Alkalilimnicola ehrlichii MLHE-1: one gene and its partner. The protein of the gene in region 1 interacts with the protein of each later gene in a pairwise test. Links are inferred from orthologs where the notes say so. Each region holds a gene or a part of one and is shown in the gene's direction. Other genes may lie near its edges.

Region 1 (4,662 bases):
TGCCGGGTGCTGGACCGTACCGGCCTGATCCTCGATATCTTTGCCCAGCGGGCTCGCTCCCATGAGGGCAAGCTGCAGGTGGAGTTGGCCCAGCTGCGCCACATCGCCAGCCGATTGGTCCGCGGCTGGTCGCACCTGGAGCGCCAGAAAGGCGGGATCGGCCTTCGCGGGCCGGGTGAGACCCAGCTCGAGATGGACCGGCGCATGCTCGGCACGCGCATCAAGCAACTGGAGCGCAAGCTGGAGAAGGTGCGCCGCCAGCGCGCCCAGGGCCGGCAGGCGCGTCGGCGCCAGGAGTTTCCGGTGGTCTCGCTGGTCGGCTACACCAACGCCGGCAAGTCCACGCTGTTCAACGCCCTGACCGGTTCCGGCCTCTACGCCGACGACCGCCTTTTCGCTACCCTGGACACCACCCTGCGACGGCTGGAACTCCCGGACGGCCAGCCGGTCATACTGGCGGATACGGTCGGTTTTATCAGTGACCTGCCGCACGGCCTGGTGGCCGCCTTCCGCTCCACTCTGGAGGAGGTGGGTGAATCCGATCTGCTGCTGCATGTGGTGGACGCAGCCGATCCGGATCGCCGAGAGCACGCGCGCCAGGTGCAGCAGGTACTGGCCGACATAGGCGCCAGCGAGGTGCCGGTGTTGACGGTGTACAATAAGGCCGACCTCTGCCAACACCCGGTCGGTATCCTCCGCGACGACCGCGAGGCCCCCGAGGCGGTCTGGGTGTCGGCGGCCGCGGGCCGCGGGCTCGACGAGCTTGAGGAGGCCGTGGCCGAGTGCCTGGGCGGTGGCCGCGTACGGGGCCGCGTGCGGCTGCCGGCCCACCAGGGGCGGCTGCGGGCCCGGTTCTATCAGCTCGGCCAGGTCCTGGACGAGCGGGTGGAGGAGGACGGTGTGATCGACCTGCTGGTGGACCTGCCCCGGCGCGAACTGGACCGGTTGCGGAGCAACGAGGGGCTTACAGCGCCCCTGGAGACTGAGACTGCGCTACACGACCCATCCTGAACCCCGCCTTGCGGGAACAGCGACGCTCTCATTACAATCATCGGTTGCGCTTTGCAGCGCAGGCGGATCCAACCTTTTAAACCACGGAGACATCCATGGCGTGGAATGAGCCAGGTGGCGGTAACCGCGATCCCTGGGGTGGCGGCAACCGCGGTGGCGGGGGCGGCGACAACCAGGGGCCGCCCGACCTCGATGAGGCCATCAACAAGGTGCGCGACAAGGTCACCCAGCTTTTCGGTGGCAAGAAGGGCGGCGGTGCCGGCAACGGCGGCGGTTCCGGTCAGGGCTTCAAAGGGCCTGGCGCCAAGGGTATTGCCCTGCTTGGCGGTCTGGTGATCGCCGGTTGGCTCGCCTCCGGTATCTATATCGTGGACGAGGGGCAGCGTGGGGTGGAGCTGACCTTTGGTGCCAACACCGGCGTCACCCAGCCCGGTCCGCACTGGCACTTCCCGCGTCCCATTGGCAGCGTCGAGCGGGTGGACGTCTCCGAGGTGCGCACCATCGAGATCGGTTACGAGTCCATGGGCGAGCGGACCCGATCGGTGCTGCGCGAGGCCCTGATGCTCACCCGGGACGAGAACATCGTGAACCTCAAGGTGGCGGTGCAATACCGGGTGAGCGACCCGGCCAACTATCTGTTCAACTTCCGCTTTCCGGATGACACCCTGAAGCAGCTCGCGGAGAGCGCGTTGCGCGAGGTGGTGGGTAAGGCCGAGGCGCCCGAGGACGTGGAGATCGGCCCGGGGGAGGACTTTGGCCAGCTCGCCGATGAACTGGCCGATCAGCTTACCGAGGAGGAGTTGCAGGCGCTGATGACGGGGGCCGACGAGACGGCCCGCGCCCACATCACACCGCTGGAATGGGTGCTCACCCAGGGCCGTGCCCAGGTGGCGGATGAGTCGGAGCGGCTCATTCAGGAGGCGCTGGACCGCTACCAGGCCGGGATCACCCTGGTCCGGGTCGCCATCCAGGACGCCCAGCCGCCGGAAGAGGTGCAGCCGGCCTTCGCCGACGCCATCCGTGCCCGCGAGGACCAGCAGCGCACCATCAGCCGCGCCCGTGCCTATGCTAATGCACTGCTCCCGCGTGCCGAGGGTCAAGCGGCCCGCCAGCGGGAGGAGGCCCAGGCCTACCGCGATCAGGTGATCGCACGGGCCCAGGGTGAATCCGAGCGCTTCACCGCCCTGCTTAACGAGTACGAGCGGGCGCCGCAGGTGACCCGCCAGCGGCTCTACCTGGAGACCATGGAGCGGGTGTTGGGCAACAGCAGCAAGATCATGATCGATGTCGAGGGTGGTCAGCCGCTGATGTACCTGCCGCTGGACCGTATGATCGACCGGCGTGGCGTCGAGCAGGACGGGGAGGACAACGACGAGGCGCGCGACCTGTCCATGGCCCCGCCGCTGGGCGGCCGGGACGCGGTCACGCCCACCGAGCGCGCGCGTGACTCGCTGCGGACCCGGGAGGTGCGCTGATGAATCAGATGATTAAGTCGGTATTGATACCGGTTGTGGTGGTGGCCGCCATCCTGGCCTATTTCTCCGTGTTTACGGTGGACGAGCGGGAGTTCGCCCTGAAGTTCCGCCTGGGTGAGGTCGTGCGCGATGACTTCGAGCCCGGGTTGCACTTCAAGCTGCCCTTCGTCAATAACGTGCGCAAGTTCGACCGCCGGGTGCAGACCCTGGACGCCGAGCCGCAGCGCTTTCTCACCGCGGAGAACAAGAACCTGATCGTCGACTCCTTCGTGAAGTGGCGGATCAGTGATCCCACCCGGTTCTATGTCTCGTTTGCCGGTGGCGACTTCCAGCGTGCCAACTCACGGCTGCGCGAGATCGTCCAGCAGGGGCTGCGCGACGAGTTTGGTCAGCGCACGGTGGAGAACGTGATCTCCGGCGAACGCGTCGAGATCATGGAGATCCTGCGCGAGCGGTCCGCGGAATCGGTCGAGGACGTGGGGATCGCGGTGCTGGATGTGCGGCTCAAGCGCATCGACCTGCCGGAGGACGTCAACGAGTCCATCTTCCAGCGTATGGCGGCTGAGCGTGAGCGTGTGGCCCGCGAACTGCGGGCCCTTGGTGAGGAGGCGGGCGAGCGTATCCGCGCCGATGCCGACCGCCAGCGCACGGTCATCCTGGCCGAGGCCTATCGTGATGCCGAGCGCCTGCGTGGTGATGGTGACGCCCAGTCGGCCGCCATCTACGCCGCGGCGTACAACGACAACCCGGAGTTCTACGCCTTCCACCGCAGCCTGGGGGCCTACAGTCAGACCTTCCGGAGCAAGGAGGACATGCTGGTGCTCTCACCGGACAGTGAGTTCTTCCGGTACTTCAACACCAACGGTCTGGAACTCCCCTTAGGGGCCGATGAGTGAACCCCGCGGCGTCTTCCTAAAGGCGAGCTTTCGACTAAAGCCGGGCCGGGCCGTAAGGCCCGGCCTTTTTTATGACAGGCAAACGGGTATCATGCTCAGCGAACGTGCGGACCTGTACCCTGCCGTCTTTTTCCGGAACTGAAGGACTTCCCATGAGCGATTCCGCCTTCAGCAAAGACAACCGCTGGTTGCTGCCCGAGGGTGTGGACGAGCTGCTGCCCCCCAGGGCCGCCCAGATGGAGACCCTGCGCCGGCAACTGCTGGACCAGTTCGGTGCCTGGGGCTACGAGCTGGTGATGCCCCCCTTCATCGAATACCTGGACTCGCTGCTCACCGGCACCGGGCACGACCTGGATGTGCAGACCTTCAAGCTCACTGACCAGCTCACCGGTCGGTTGATGGGCGTTCGCGCCGACATCACCCCGCAGGTGGCGCGCATCGATGCCCACCGCCTGCGCCGTGAGGCGCCCTCGCGGCTCTGCTACATCGGCAGCGTCCTGCACGCCCGGCCCGAGGGCATCTCCCGGTCGCGCAACCCGGTCCAGGTGGGCGCCGAGTTGTTCGGCCACGCGGGGGTCGAGAGCGACATCGAGATCATCAGCCTGGCGGTGGCGAGTCTGCGCACGGCCGGCGTCGCCCAACCCCACCTGGACCTGGGCCATGTGGGCATCTTCCGCGGTCTGGCCCGGGCCGCCGGCTGCACCCCCGCGCAGGAGGGGGCGCTGCTGGAGGCATTGCAACGCAAGGCGGTGGCGGAGATCGATGAGCTTCTCGACGAGGCCGCGATCGACCCGCACTTGCGCCGGATGCTGCGGGCCCTGCCGCAGCTCAACGGCGGCCTGGAGGCCCTCGACCATGCCGGCGAGGTATTGGCTGAGGCGCCTCAGGGGGTCCGCCAGGCGCTGCGCACCCTCTGGGGCGTGGCCGCCGGCCTGGAGCGTCGTCTGCCCGATTTGCCGTTGCACTTCGATCTCGCCGAGCTGCGCGGCTATGGCTACCACACCGGCATCGTATTCGCCGCCCTGGTGCCCGGATATGGCTCTGAGGTGGCGCGTGGCGGCCGCTACGACGACATCGGACGGGTGTTCGGAAATCCCCGTCCGGCCACCGGCTTCAGCGCCGACCTGCGGACCCTGGTCCAGGTCGCCGACGGGCAGCCCGCGGTTCCCGCCGGTAAGGGGGTGCTGGCGCCGTGGGGTGACGAGCCGGACCTGATCAAGGTCATTGAGGCCCTGCGCGCCGAGGGCGAACGGGTGGTGCAGGAGCTGCCCGGCCAGCAG
Region 2 (4,770 bases), 1.6 Mb from region 1 along the record:
ACGCAGATCTGCTCGATGGTGGGCTGCCGGTCTGCGCGTTCCAGGCCCACCAGCTTCACCTTGATGAGCTCGTGGGACTCCAGCGCCAGTTCGATCTCGGCCATCACCGCCTCGGTGAGGCCGGCATTGCCGGTGCGGACCACGGGCTTGAGGTCGTGGGCCAGGCGACGCAGGTGGCGACGCTGGGACTCGTTGAGCCGCATGAGGAACTCCTGAGAAGATGTCGGATAGCGATGGGCGCGAAAGACTACCACGGCGGCCGGTCCTGCGCACGGATAGCGGGCCGTTCAGCAGCGTCAAGCTGGAGCTGGGCGCGGTCACCCTGCTGGCGCTTTGTGCCGCCCTGGTGGTGGTGGCCACGGACTTGGGGCTGTTGGCGGACCTGCTGATCCTGATCTCAGTGGGCGTTGGCGGCGGCCTCTGGGTGGCCTGGCGGACCCGCCGGGTGGTCCGGGCGCAGCAACGGGAGCGGGATCATGGGGCGTCGTAAGCGCAGGCCGGGCAGCCGGCGCTGGCTGGACGAGCACCACAGCGACCACTGGGTGCAGCAGGCGCAGAAGGCCGGCTACCGGTCCCGGGCGGCGTTCAAGCTGCTGGAGATCCAGGAGAAGGACCGCCTCATCCGCCCGGGCATGACCGTGGTGGACCTGGGCGCGGCCCCCGGTGGCTGGTGCCAGGTCGCCGCGGAGTTGGTGGGCGACCGTGGTGCCGTCTTCGCGCTGGATATCCTGCCCATGGAGGCCTTGCCCGGCGTCCACGTCATCCAGGGCGATTTCACCGAGGAGGCGCCCCTGCAGGCGCTGCTCCAGGCGCTGGAGGGTCGGCCAGTGGACCTGGTGCTCTCCGACATGGCCCCGAACCTCTCCGGTGTCCGGGTGGTGGATCAGCCGCGGGCCATGTATCTGGCGGAACTTGCACTTGACTTTGCAGGTCAAGTATTACAACCGGGCGGTGATTTTCTGACCAAGGTGTTCCATGGTGAAGGCCTGGATGACTATCGGCGCGATTTACAACGTCAATTCAGCAAGGTAATCACCCGAAAACCGCGTGCTTCGCGGGCCCGCAGCCGTGAATCCTACCTGCTGGCCCGCGGGTTCGGACTGTAGTAGGGTTCTAGGGAATTGCATTCAGCTCACTGGTGGCCCGGCGTCCGCGCCGGGCCCCATGCAAGTGAAGGAGAGGTCGGCCCGTGAATGACATGGCCAAGAATCTGATCCTCTGGATCATCATCGCCGTGGTCCTGATGTCCGTGTTCAGCAACTTCCAGGAACGCGGTGCCCCGGGGCCGGAGCAGATGAAATACTCCGAGTTCCTCCGCCATGTGGAGGCCGGAGAGGTCCGTGAGGTGATGATCCAGGGCGATAAGATCACCGTGGAGCGCGCCGATGGCACGCGGGCCCACACCTACAACCCGGAGTCGGACAACCGGGCGCTGATTGGCACCCTGCTGGAGCACGACGTCACCATCGATGCCCGCGAGCCGGAAGGCCGCAACATGTTGGTGCAGATTCTCATCTCCTGGTTCCCGTTCCTGCTGCTGATTGCCGTGTGGATCTACTTCATGCGCCAGATGCAGGGGGGTGGCGCGGGTCGTGGGGCCATGTCCTTCGGTAAGAGCAAGGCCAAGCTCATGACCGAGGAGCAGAGCAAGGTCACCTTCAACGACGTGGCCGGCTGCGACGAGGCCAAGGACGACGTGGCGGAGCTGGTGGACTTCCTGCGGGATCCGTCCAAGTTCCAGCGCCTGGGCGGGACCATCCCCCGCGGGGTGTTGATGGTCGGCCCCCCCGGCACCGGTAAAACGCTGCTCGCCAAGGCGATCGCCGGTGAGGCCAAGGTGCCGTTCTTCAGCATCTCCGGCTCCGATTTCGTCGAGATGTTCGTCGGCGTGGGTGCTTCCCGCGTGCGCGATATGTTCAGCCAGGCCAAGAAGCACAGCCCCTGCATCATCTTCATCGACGAGATCGACGCCGTGGGCCGCCAGCGCGGTGCCGGCCTGGGCGGGGGGCACGACGAGCGTGAGCAGACCCTGAACCAGCTGCTGGTGGAGATGGACGGTTTCGAGGGCAATGAGGGCGTCATCGTCATCGCCGCCACCAACCGCCCCGACGTGCTCGACCCGGCCCTGCTGCGCCCGGGCCGTTTTGATCGCCAGGTGGTGGTGCCGTTGCCGGACGTACGCGGCCGCGAGCACATCCTCAAGGTGCACATGAAGAAGGTGCCCCTGGACGACGATGTCACCCCCGCGATCCTGGCCCGCGGCACCCCGGGCTTCTCGGGCGCTGACCTGGCCAACCTGGTCAACGAGGCCGCCCTGTTCGCCGCCCGCGCCAACAAGCGGGTGGTGGACCAGGAGGACTTCGAGAAGGCCAAGGACAAGATCATGATGGGCTCCGAGCGTAAGTCCATGGTGATGAAGGAGGATGAGAAGCGCCTGACCGCCTACCACGAGGCCGGCCACGCCATCGTCGGGTTGGTCACCCCGGAGCACGATCCGGTGCACAAGGTGACCATCATCCCCCGCGGCCGGGCCTTGGGCGTGACCATGTTCCTACCGGAAGAGGACCGTTACAGCTACACCAAGCAACGCCTGAACAGCATGATCGCCAGCCTGTTCGGCGGCCGTATCGCCGAGGAGCTGATCTTCGGCCACGAGCGGGTGACCACCGGCGCCTCCAATGACATCCAGCGGGCCACCGAGATTGCCCGCAACATGGTCACCAAGTGGGGGCTGTCCGCCCGCCTGGGCCCCCTGGCCTACGGAGATGAGGAGGGCGAGGTCTTCCTCGGTCATTCGGTGACCCAGCATAAGGACGTTTCGGAAGAGACCCAGCACGCCATCGACGAGGAGGTGCGGGCCATCATCGACGCCAACTACACGGCGGCGGAGAAGATCATCCGCGAGCACATGGATCAGCTTCACGTGATGGCCGATGCACTGATGCGCTACGAGACCATCGATCGTGCTCAGATCGACGACATCATGGCCGGGCGCGAGCCGCGGCCGCCGAAGGGCTGGTCCGGGCCTTCGGACGATGACGATGACCGTGCCGAGGGCGAGAAGGTGGGTAAGGACGAGCGCGGCCGTATTGGCGGCCCCGCCACCAGCGAACACTGATGGCGGGCAGTGAAGCAGGGCCCGAGGCGCAGCCGCCGCTGCGCCTCGGGCGTTTTCGGCTGCCGTCGACCCGGCCCCTGGTGATGGGGGTCCTGAACGTCACTCCCGATTCCTTCTCGGACGGGGGGGTCCACCTCTCCCGGGCGGCTGCCATCCGCCAGGCCCGGTGTTTGGTGGGGCAGGGCGCGGATATCATCGATATTGGCGGTGAGTCCACCCGGCCGGGCGCCGAGCCGGTGCCGACGGAGCAGGAACTGGAGCGGGTGCTCCCGGTCCTGGAGGCGGTGACGGGCGAGCTCGATGTGCCCGTATCGGTGGATACCAGCAAGCCGGCAGTGATGACCGCAGCCGCCGCGTCCGGCGCCGCCCTGATCAACGATGTCTATGCGCTGCGGGCGCCCGGTGCCCTGGCCGCCGCCGCCGACAGCGGTCTGCCAGTGTGCCTCATGCACATGCAGGGTGAGCCGCGGACCATGCAGCGCGACCCCCGCTACCGGGATGTGGTCGACGAAGTCAATGCCTTCCTCATGGCACGGGTCCGGGCCTGCGAACAGGCCGGCATCCCGCGCGCACGGCTGCTGCTTGATCCGGGCTTTGGGTTTGGCAAGAGTCTCAATCATAATTACACCCTGTTGGGCCGGCTCGATGCCGTCTGTGCGCTGGGGCCGCCCGTGCTGGTGGGCATGTCGCGCAAATCCATGCTGGGGGGCGTCACCGGTCGTCCGGTGGACGGGCGGCTCGCCGCCGGCCTGGCAGCGGCCGTGTGCGCCGTGGAGCGTGGCGCGCGCATCGTGCGGACCCATGACGTGGCGCCGACCGTGGATGCGCTGCGGGTCGCCGGGGCGGCGATGGCCGCGGCACAGGGAGCACCCATAACGGGGCAGGAGAAACAGTAACGTGAAAAAGGAATACTTTGGCACCGACGGCATTCGCGGCACCGTCGGGGAGCCGCCCATCACCCCGGATTTCATGCTGCATCTGGGCTGGGCGGCCGGGCGGGTTTTGGCGCGCGCCGGGCAGTCCTCGGTGTTGGTCGGCAAGGACACCCGGATCTCCGGCTACATGCTGGAGTCCGCCCTGGAGTCCGGCTTTGCGGCCGCCGGGGTCAACGTCAAACTGCTCGGGCCCATGCCCACCCCGGCCATAGCCTACCTGACACGCACTCTGCGGGCCGCCGCCGGGGTGGTGATCAGCGCCTCACACAACCCCCACGAAGACAACGGGATCAAGTTCTTCTCCGATGATGGGGAGAAGCTCGACGATGCCACCGAGCTGGCCATTGAGGCCGAACTGCGGCAACCCCTCAAGCCGGCGCCCTCCGCGCGGCTGGGGAAGGCCTCCCGGATCAACGACGCCCCGGGGCGTTATATCGAGTTCTGTAAACGCAGCTTTCCCTACGAACTGAGCCTGCGGGGCCTGCGCCTGGTGGTCGACTGTGCCAATGGCGCCACCTACCACGTGGCCCCCGCGGTCTTCCACGAGCTGGGCGCCGAGGTCATCCCGTTGGCCGATGACCCGGATGGTCTGAATATCAACGCCGACTGCGGCTCGTTGCACCCGAAGGGCCTCCAGGCCGCCGTGCGTGAGCACGATGCGGACGCCGGCATCGCCTTTGACGGGGATGGCGACCGCGTGATTATGGTGGATCACCG

The links.
Region 2: the proteins of hflC (region 1) and ftsH interact in binary tests that used the Escherichia coli proteins (3 or more experiments, as listed by UniProt). The link is inferred for Alkalilimnicola ehrlichii MLHE-1 from one-to-one orthologs.

What each region holds. Positions count from the first base shown.
Region 1 is NC_008340.1:622,886-627,547, forward strand. The notes cover bases 1,435-4,433. They hold hflC (protease modulator HflC), read left to right. Parts: upstream 1,435-2,485; coding sequence 2,486-3,382; downstream 3,383-4,433. Other genes in these bases: hflK (FtsH protease activity modulator HflK), read left to right, coding at 1,435-2,486; MLG_RS02955 (ATP phosphoribosyltransferase regulatory subunit), read left to right, coding at 3,535-4,433. Outside these bases: ribosome rescue GTPase HflX, read left to right, coding at 1-1,011; more of hflK, read left to right, coding at 1,107-1,434; more of MLG_RS02955, read left to right, coding at 4,434-4,662.
Region 2 is NC_008340.1:2,242,626-2,247,395, reverse strand. The notes cover bases 708-3,658. They hold ftsH (ATP-dependent zinc metalloprotease FtsH), read left to right. Parts: upstream 708-1,198; coding sequence 1,199-3,118; downstream 3,119-3,658. Other genes in these bases: folP (dihydropteroate synthase), read left to right, coding at 3,118-3,658; rlmE (23S rRNA (uridine(2552)-2'-O)-methyltransferase RlmE), read left to right, coding at 708-1,106. Also shown: ribosome assembly RNA-binding protein YhbY, read right to left, coding at 1-203; MLG_RS10050 (hypothetical protein), read left to right, coding at 221-490; more of rlmE, read left to right, coding at 477-707; more of folP, read left to right, coding at 3,659-4,014; glmM (phosphoglucosamine mutase), read left to right, coding at 4,016-4,770. UniProt on the Escherichia coli protein: Acts as a processive, ATP-dependent zinc metallopeptidase for both cytoplasmic and membrane proteins. Plays a role in the quality control of integral membrane proteins.